Regions from separate parts of the Paeniglutamicibacter sp. GQ140 genome, predicted to be linked through region 2. Evidence: predicted binding sites of a transcription regulator. Region 2 holds the regulator's gene; the other holds the start of a gene.

Region 1 (3,406 bases), on a different contig from region 2:
TCCCAGCGGATTCTCGCGCTGGAACGCCAGTGGTGGAAGTACGCCGGAGCCAAGGAGCAAGCCATCTCGGAGCTGTTTTCCATCTCCCCGACCAACTACTACCAATTGCTGAACACGCTCATCGACACGGACGCGGCACTGGCCCATGACCCCATGCTGGTCAAGCGATTGCGTAGACTACGAACGACGAGGCATCGCGCTCGGTCGGCGAAACGGCTCGGATCCGAGGCATGATTGCAACGCACGTCTGGCGTTTCGGGGCCAGGCCGCACTTGTATTCCTGCACCCGCGCATGCCCACATTGCAAGCCACATCACCGAGGACGGGCATGACCAACTATCCGCGCGATGAATTTGATCGCGTCCCAGAGTTCAGCAACCGTAGCGGATCGCACCGCGAAAACGGCTGGGCTGCCGCCGCATCCGTGGGCGGGGCCCGATCCGGCTTGCGTTGGCTGATGGTTTTCGGGGCAATTGCCCTGGTCGTGGGACTCTTCTCCTTCATGGTCCTGCCCAAGTTCACGGGCACCCCAACCGATCCGGCATCCGTTGCCGCCAGCTCCTCGGGCGCGCAGGAGGCCACGGCGTCTTCCGAGGCAGCGGAATCGCCTTCCGAGTCCGAATCGCCGTCCGAGGCCAGCGAAACGCCTGCCGAAAGCGAATCGGCCGAGCCCACCGAAGCCAGCTCCTCCGCCGAGTCCAGCGAAAGCCCCCTGCCGGAAGACGCTGACACCTCCATGGCCATGGGCGTCTACAACGGCGCGAAGGTCGGCGGCCTTGCCGGCAAGGCGCGTACCGAGCTGCAGAACGCCGGGTTCAGCAACGTCGCGGCTTCCAACTGGACCAAGAAGGTCACCTACTCCACGGTCTACTACCGCTCAGAGACCCACCGGGCCACCGCGGAGGCCGCGGCCGCGGAATTGGACATCACCTCGGTCATGCAGAGCGCAAACATCCCGGGCAATATCGCCATCGTGCTGGGAAGCAACTTCCGCTAGGGAGCGCAGCGCCGCAATACGCTTACGGCAAAGACCCACAGCTTGCACTCCGAGTGGTTGAGTGCCAAGATTTGTATTAGCACTCGCATGCCCCGACTGCTAATTCGATCGAAGATTCGACCGACTACGTGCGGCTTCGGGGCGGTGTTTGAGTGAGTCCTTGACCAGGGCAGCGAGAAGCTTTTGCGATCGTCCCATGACATCGTGGATTCTTCGTCCGTCGCGGGCGTTGCCTCAGGTCGTAGATACGCATGAACGTCCCGAAAGGACATAAGCCGCTATGGCCAAAATCATTGCATTTGATGAGGAAGCACGCCGCGGCCTTGAGCGCGGCCTGAACATCCTGGCTGACGCCGTCAAGGTCACCCTTGGCCCGCGTGGACGCAACGTCGTCCTGGAAAAGAAGTGGGGCGCCCCCACGATCACCAACGACGGTGTCTCCATTGCCAAGGAGATCGAGCTCGAGGATCCGTACGAGAAGATCGGTGCGGAACTCGTCAAGGAAGTTGCCAAGAAGACCGACGACGTCGCAGGCGACGGCACCACCACCGCCACCGTCCTGGCACAGGCATTGGTCAAGGAAGGCCTGCGCAACGTTGCCGCCGGCGCCGACCCGCTGTCCCTGAAGCGCGGCATCGAGAAGGCCGTCGAGGCCGTCACCGTTGAGCTCCTGGCCTCCGCCAAGGAAATCGAAACCAAGGAAGAGATCGCCGCCACCGCATCGATCTCCGCCGGCGACAACGAAATCGGCGCCCTGATCGCCGAGGCACTGGACAAGGTCGGCAAGGAAGGTGTCATCACCGTCGAGGAGTCGAACACCTTCGGCCTCGAGCTTGAGCTCACCGAGGGCATGCGCTTCGACAAGGGCTACATCTCGGCCTACTTCGTCACCGACAACGAGCGCCAGGAAACGGTCCTTGAGGATCCGTACATCCTGATCGTCAACTCGAAGATCACCAACGTCAAGGACATGGTTTCGATCCTTGAGAAGGTCATGCAGTCCAACAAGCCGCTGCTGATCATCGCCGAGGACATCGAGGGCGAAGCCCTTGCCACCCTGATCGTGAACAAGATCCGTGGCCTGTTCAAGTCCGTCGCCGTCAAGGCACCGGGCTTCGGCGACCGCCGCAAGGCCATGCTGGCCGACATCGCCATCCTCACCGGTGGCCAGGTCATCTCCGAGGAAATCGGCCTGAAGCTCGAAAACGCCACCATCGACCTGCTGGGCTCCGCCCGCAAGGTCGTTGTCACCAAGGACGAGACCACCATCGTCGAGGGTGCCGGCGACGCCGAGGAGATCGCCGGTCGCGTGAACCAGATTCGCGCCGAGATCGAGAACTCCGATTCGGACTACGACCGCGAGAAGCTGCAGGAACGCCTGGCCAAGCTGGCCGGCGGCGTTGCAGTCATCAAGGCCGGTGCCGCTACCGAGGTCGAGCTCAAGGAACGCAAGCACCGCATCGAAGATGCAGTGCGCAACGCCAAGGCCGCCGTCGAGGAAGGCATCGTCGCCGGTGGCGGCGTGGCCCTCATCCAGGCCGGCGCTGCTGCATTCGCCAAGCTGGAACTCGTTGGCGACGAGGCAACCGGTGCGAACATCGTTCGCGTTGCCATCGAAGCTCCGCTGAAGCAGATCGCCTTCAACGCCGGCATGGAGCCGGGCGTTGTCGCCGACAAGGTCAAGAGCCTGCCTGCAGGTCACGGCCTGAACGCAGCCACCGGCGTGTACGAGGACCTCCTCGCCGCCGGCGTGAACGACCCGGTAAAGGTTACGCGCTCTGCCCTGCAGAACGCCGCTTCCATCGCCGGCCTGTTCCTGACCACCGAAGCCGTTGTCGCTGACAAGCCGGTTCCGGCAGGCGCAGCAGCACCGGGTGGCGACGACATGGGTGGCATGGGCGGCATGGGCGGATTCTAATCCCCCCTGCCTACCGCGCCTGCCTGCGTTAGCAGCATCTGGCTAATACCGTGAGCCGCTTTCCCGCGGTGCACCGTTCCTCCCCACGGGAGGACGGTACACCGCCCGGGAAGGCGGCTTGCCGCTTTAACAAGGAAGCGACGGGAAAACGGACGCCGCGGAAAAGCCCCGCTCCCGGTGCACGGCGCGCCGGAATAGGATGGGGCCATGCCGGAAATCCAAGAGCCGCTGGCCGGCGGGAATGCCGCGGGGGAAGTACTGCGCATCGGCATGACCGTGCGCAAGCCCTGGCTTGAAAGCACGCCCTCGGTACAGAGGTTCATGGCCCACCTCCGCGAGCAGGGTCTCACCGACGTCCCGCTGCCTTTGGGCAAGGACGCCCAGGGCCGGCAGGTTACGGAATTTGCCCCCGGGACACCGGCGCCTCATGACAGGCCCCTGCCGTTGGAGGTCCTGGAGGAGGTCGGGCGCCGGATCCGCCGGATCCACGA
Region 2 (3,406 bases):
ACCGCGTCGATGCCCAGCTCGACGGCCGACTCCACCGCCTGCAGGTCCCTGTCCCCCTTGGCCAGCGCCTGCACCAGGGTGATGGCCAGCGGCGGGAGCGCCTCGGATTCGAGTTCGCGCACGACGGCGTCCAGCGCCGCCTTCTGCGTCGCGGTGACCTCGGCGACCGCCCGCAGCCCGGTGCCGTCGACCAGGTCGATGCTTTCGCCGACGCGCACGCGCTTGACGGTCACCGCATGGTGGCCCTCGGGGCCCTCGAGCCTCAGCCCGGCGCCCACGCGCGCGTCCTTGAGCTCACCGGGAGCCAGGAAGAAGCACTGGTTGCTCATGCGCCCAGGTTGCCCAGCTTCCCGCGCAGCCGCGAGAACATGCCGCCGCTGTTTTCCATGCGCCCCTCGGCGAATTCCTCCCCGCGGAGCTTGGCCAGCTGCTCGAGCAGCTCGCGCTGCGCGGCATCGACCTTGGTGGGGGTCTCCACCTGCAGGTGGACGATGATGTCCCCGCGCTTGCCGCCGCGCAGCCGCGGCACGCCGAGGCCCGGAAGGCGGACCGTGTCCCCCGACTGCGCACCGGATTCGACCTCGATGACCTGGGTACCGTCAAAGGTCTCCAGCTCCAGGTCGGCGCCCAGCGCCGCGGCGGTCATCGGCACGTTCATGCGGGCATGCAGGTCGACGCCGTCGCGTTCGAAGATCTTGTGCCGGCGCACCTCGATCTCGACGTAGAGGTCGCCGTTGGGTCCTCCGCCGGGGCCGGCCTCGCCCTGGTTGGCCAGGTGGATGCGGGTGCCGCTGGCGACGCCCGCGGGGACCTTGAGCTGCTTGGAGATGCGTTCGCGGATGCGGCCCTGGCCGTTGCATTCGTTGCAGGGGTCCGGGATGGTGGTGCCGAAGCCGCGGCAGGCCGCGCAGGTCTCCACCGTCATCATCTGGCCCAGGAACGAGCGGACCGGCCGCTGCACCTGGCCGGCGCCGCGGCAGATGGTGCAGGTGACCGGGGAGGTGCCCGGGCGGCAGCAGCTGCCCTCGCAGGTCGGGCAGGTGACTGCCGTTTCCATCTCCAGCGGGTACACGGTGCCGGCGACGGCATCGGCCAGGTCGATGGTGGCGGTGATCAAGGCGTCGCGGCCGCGCTGGGTGCGCGAGGCCGGGCCCTGGGCCCCGCCGCCGCCGAAGAACTGCTCGAAGATGTCCCCGAAACCGCCGCCGAATCCACCGCCGCCGCCGAAGCCGGTCTGGCCGGTGCCGTTTTCGTGGCCGGTGGCGTCGTAGTTGGCGCGCTTGTCGGAATCCGAAAGCACCTCGTAGGCGCGGGTGACCAGCTTGAACTTCTCCGAGGCGTCGTCCCCGGGGTTCACATCCGGGTGGAGCTTGCGGGCCAGTTTCCGGTAGGCCTTCTTGATTTCCTCGCCGGTGGCGTCCTTGCCGACGCCCAGGACTTCGTAATGGGTGCTCACAGTGCTCGCTGTGTCCTTTCGTACTTCACAAAATGTGTTTCGACCCGCATTAGCCGGCCAGGATTCGGGAAAGATATCGGGCGACCGCGCGAACCGCGGCCATCGAGGTGGGATAGTTCATCCGGGTCGGGCCCAGCACGCCGATCATCGCCTGCTCGCCGGGGCCGTATCCGGTGGCGACCACCGAGGCCTCGGTCAGCGCCCCGTACTGGTTTTCGGTGCCGATGCCCACGGCAATGCCGTGGGCGTCCTGCTCGAGTTCGGAGAAGAGGCGCAGCAGCACCACCTGTTCCTCGAGGGCCTCCAGCACCGGGGTGATGCTCAGCGGGAAGTCCATGTTGGCCCTGGCCAGGTTCGCGGTGCCGGCGGTGAGGATCCGGTCCACCGCGCTGTTGCGCGCCAGCGCGCCCAGGACCTCGGCCAGGGCGCGGGCGGCCGGGGCCAGCCGCGGCTCGACCGCCTCCGGGACGACCTGGGCCAGCCGGGCAACATCGGCAATCGGCTTGCCGTCAAGGGCCGCGAGCAGCGCCGCGCGCAGCCGCTGCAGGTCGGTCTCCCCCACCGAGGGCGGGAGCAGGATCACGCGCTGTTCGACCTTGCCGCTGGAGGCGATGAGCACCACCAGGGTCTGCCCGGCGCCGAGGCCGACCAGCTCGATGTGGCGCACGGTGGCGTTGGAGTAGTGCGGGACCTGGATCAGGGCGACCTGGCGGGTGATGCTGGCCAGCAGCCGCACGGTGTTTTCCAGCACGTCGTTGACGTCGTGGGAACCCTCCAGCAGCGCCGCGATGGCGCGCCGCTCGGCGCCGGAGAGCGGCTTGATGTCGCCGATCTGGTCGACGAAGTGCCGATAGCCCTTTTCCGTCGGGATCCGCCCGGAGGAGGTGTGCGGGGCGACGATGAGCCCCTCCTCCTCCAGCGAGGCCATGTCGTTGCGGATCGTGGCGGCGGAGACGCCCAGGTCGTGGCGTTCGAGCAGCGCGCGCGAACCCACCGGCTCGCGCGACTGCACGTAGTCCTCAACGATGGCTCGAAGGACTTCGAGCCGACGCGGTTCGGTCATTCTCACCTCTCCTGACAAGCCGGGTCACCATGGCCGAGGCGGGGTGCGGCCCTCGACCCGGCGCAAGGTCGGGGTCCGGAGGCACGCATTGGCACTCGACACGTTCAACTGCCAAGTCTAATACGTTTCACATCGCTTGTTAGCATGGTTTGGTCCCAGACCGCGATGCCGCGTTCGACACACCGGTTCGTCGCACCATGGCACGAAGCCCGCGACGTGGCGATCGGCGCCGGCCCATGCCTCGGTCCGGGACCTGTTGACCACTAGGTGAAAGTGACACGATGAGCAACCACGGCTGGGGCGCCCAGGACATCAGCGCCCCCAAGAAACGCGCACTGCGCAGGGTCCCGCTGGCGCGCGGACTGGTGCTGGAGGACGTGGAAAGCGGGTGGGTCGGCGAAGTGGTCCGCACCGAGAAATCCGGCGGCATGCGCGTGCTGGTCCTCGAGGACAGGCGCGGACGCACCAAGTCCTTCCGCGCAGGCTTCGGCTTCCTGCTCGAGGGCGAGCCGGTGGAAATCATCGAACCGGCCGCCGCTCCCCCGGCCCCCCGGGGAACCGCCCGCAGCGCCTCGGGTTCGCGGATGGTCACCGAGCTGAAGGCACGCACCGCCCGGGCCAGCCGCATCTGGGTGGAAGGCAAGCACGATGCCCAGCTGGTCGAAAAGGTCTGGGGCCATGACCTGCGCGTCGAGGGCATCGTGGTCGAGCCGCTGCACGGCGTCGACGACCTTGCCGCAGCCATCCGCGCCTTCGCCCCGTCCCCGCAACGCAAGCTCGGCATCCTGGTGGACCACCTGCTGGCGGGAACCAAGGAAGCGAAGATCGCGGCCGAGGCCATGCGCGTGCCCGGGGCCGCCGGCAACGTGCTGATCGTCGGGCACCCC

The links. Region 2 encodes HrcA, which represses chaperone genes, less so after heat shock. Its sites were predicted from a motif close to TTNGCACTCGNNNNNNNCGAGTGCNAA; they were not measured.
Region 1: the regulator HrcA is predicted to act here: its motif matches at 1,074-1,100, upstream of groL (chaperonin GroEL).

The regions. Positions count from the first base shown of each region.
Region 1 covers NZ_JCAXDW010000005.1:324,416-327,821, reverse strand. The annotation lists gene AC6CHY_RS09910 (DUF3263 domain-containing protein) at 1-234, shown strand, start outside; gene AC6CHY_RS09905 (LytR C-terminal domain-containing protein) at 329-997, shown strand; gene groL (chaperonin GroEL) at 1,278-2,915, shown strand; gene AC6CHY_RS09895 (phosphotransferase) at 3,123-3,406, shown strand, end outside.
Region 2 covers NZ_JCAXDW010000008.1:151,407-154,812, reverse strand. The annotation lists gene AC6CHY_RS13020 (16S rRNA (uracil(1498)-N(3))-methyltransferase) at 1-329, opposite strand, end outside; gene dnaJ (molecular chaperone DnaJ) at 326-1,456, opposite strand; gene hrcA (heat-inducible transcriptional repressor HrcA) at 1,506-2,519, opposite strand; gene AC6CHY_RS13005 (DUF3097 family protein) at 2,801-3,406, shown strand, end outside.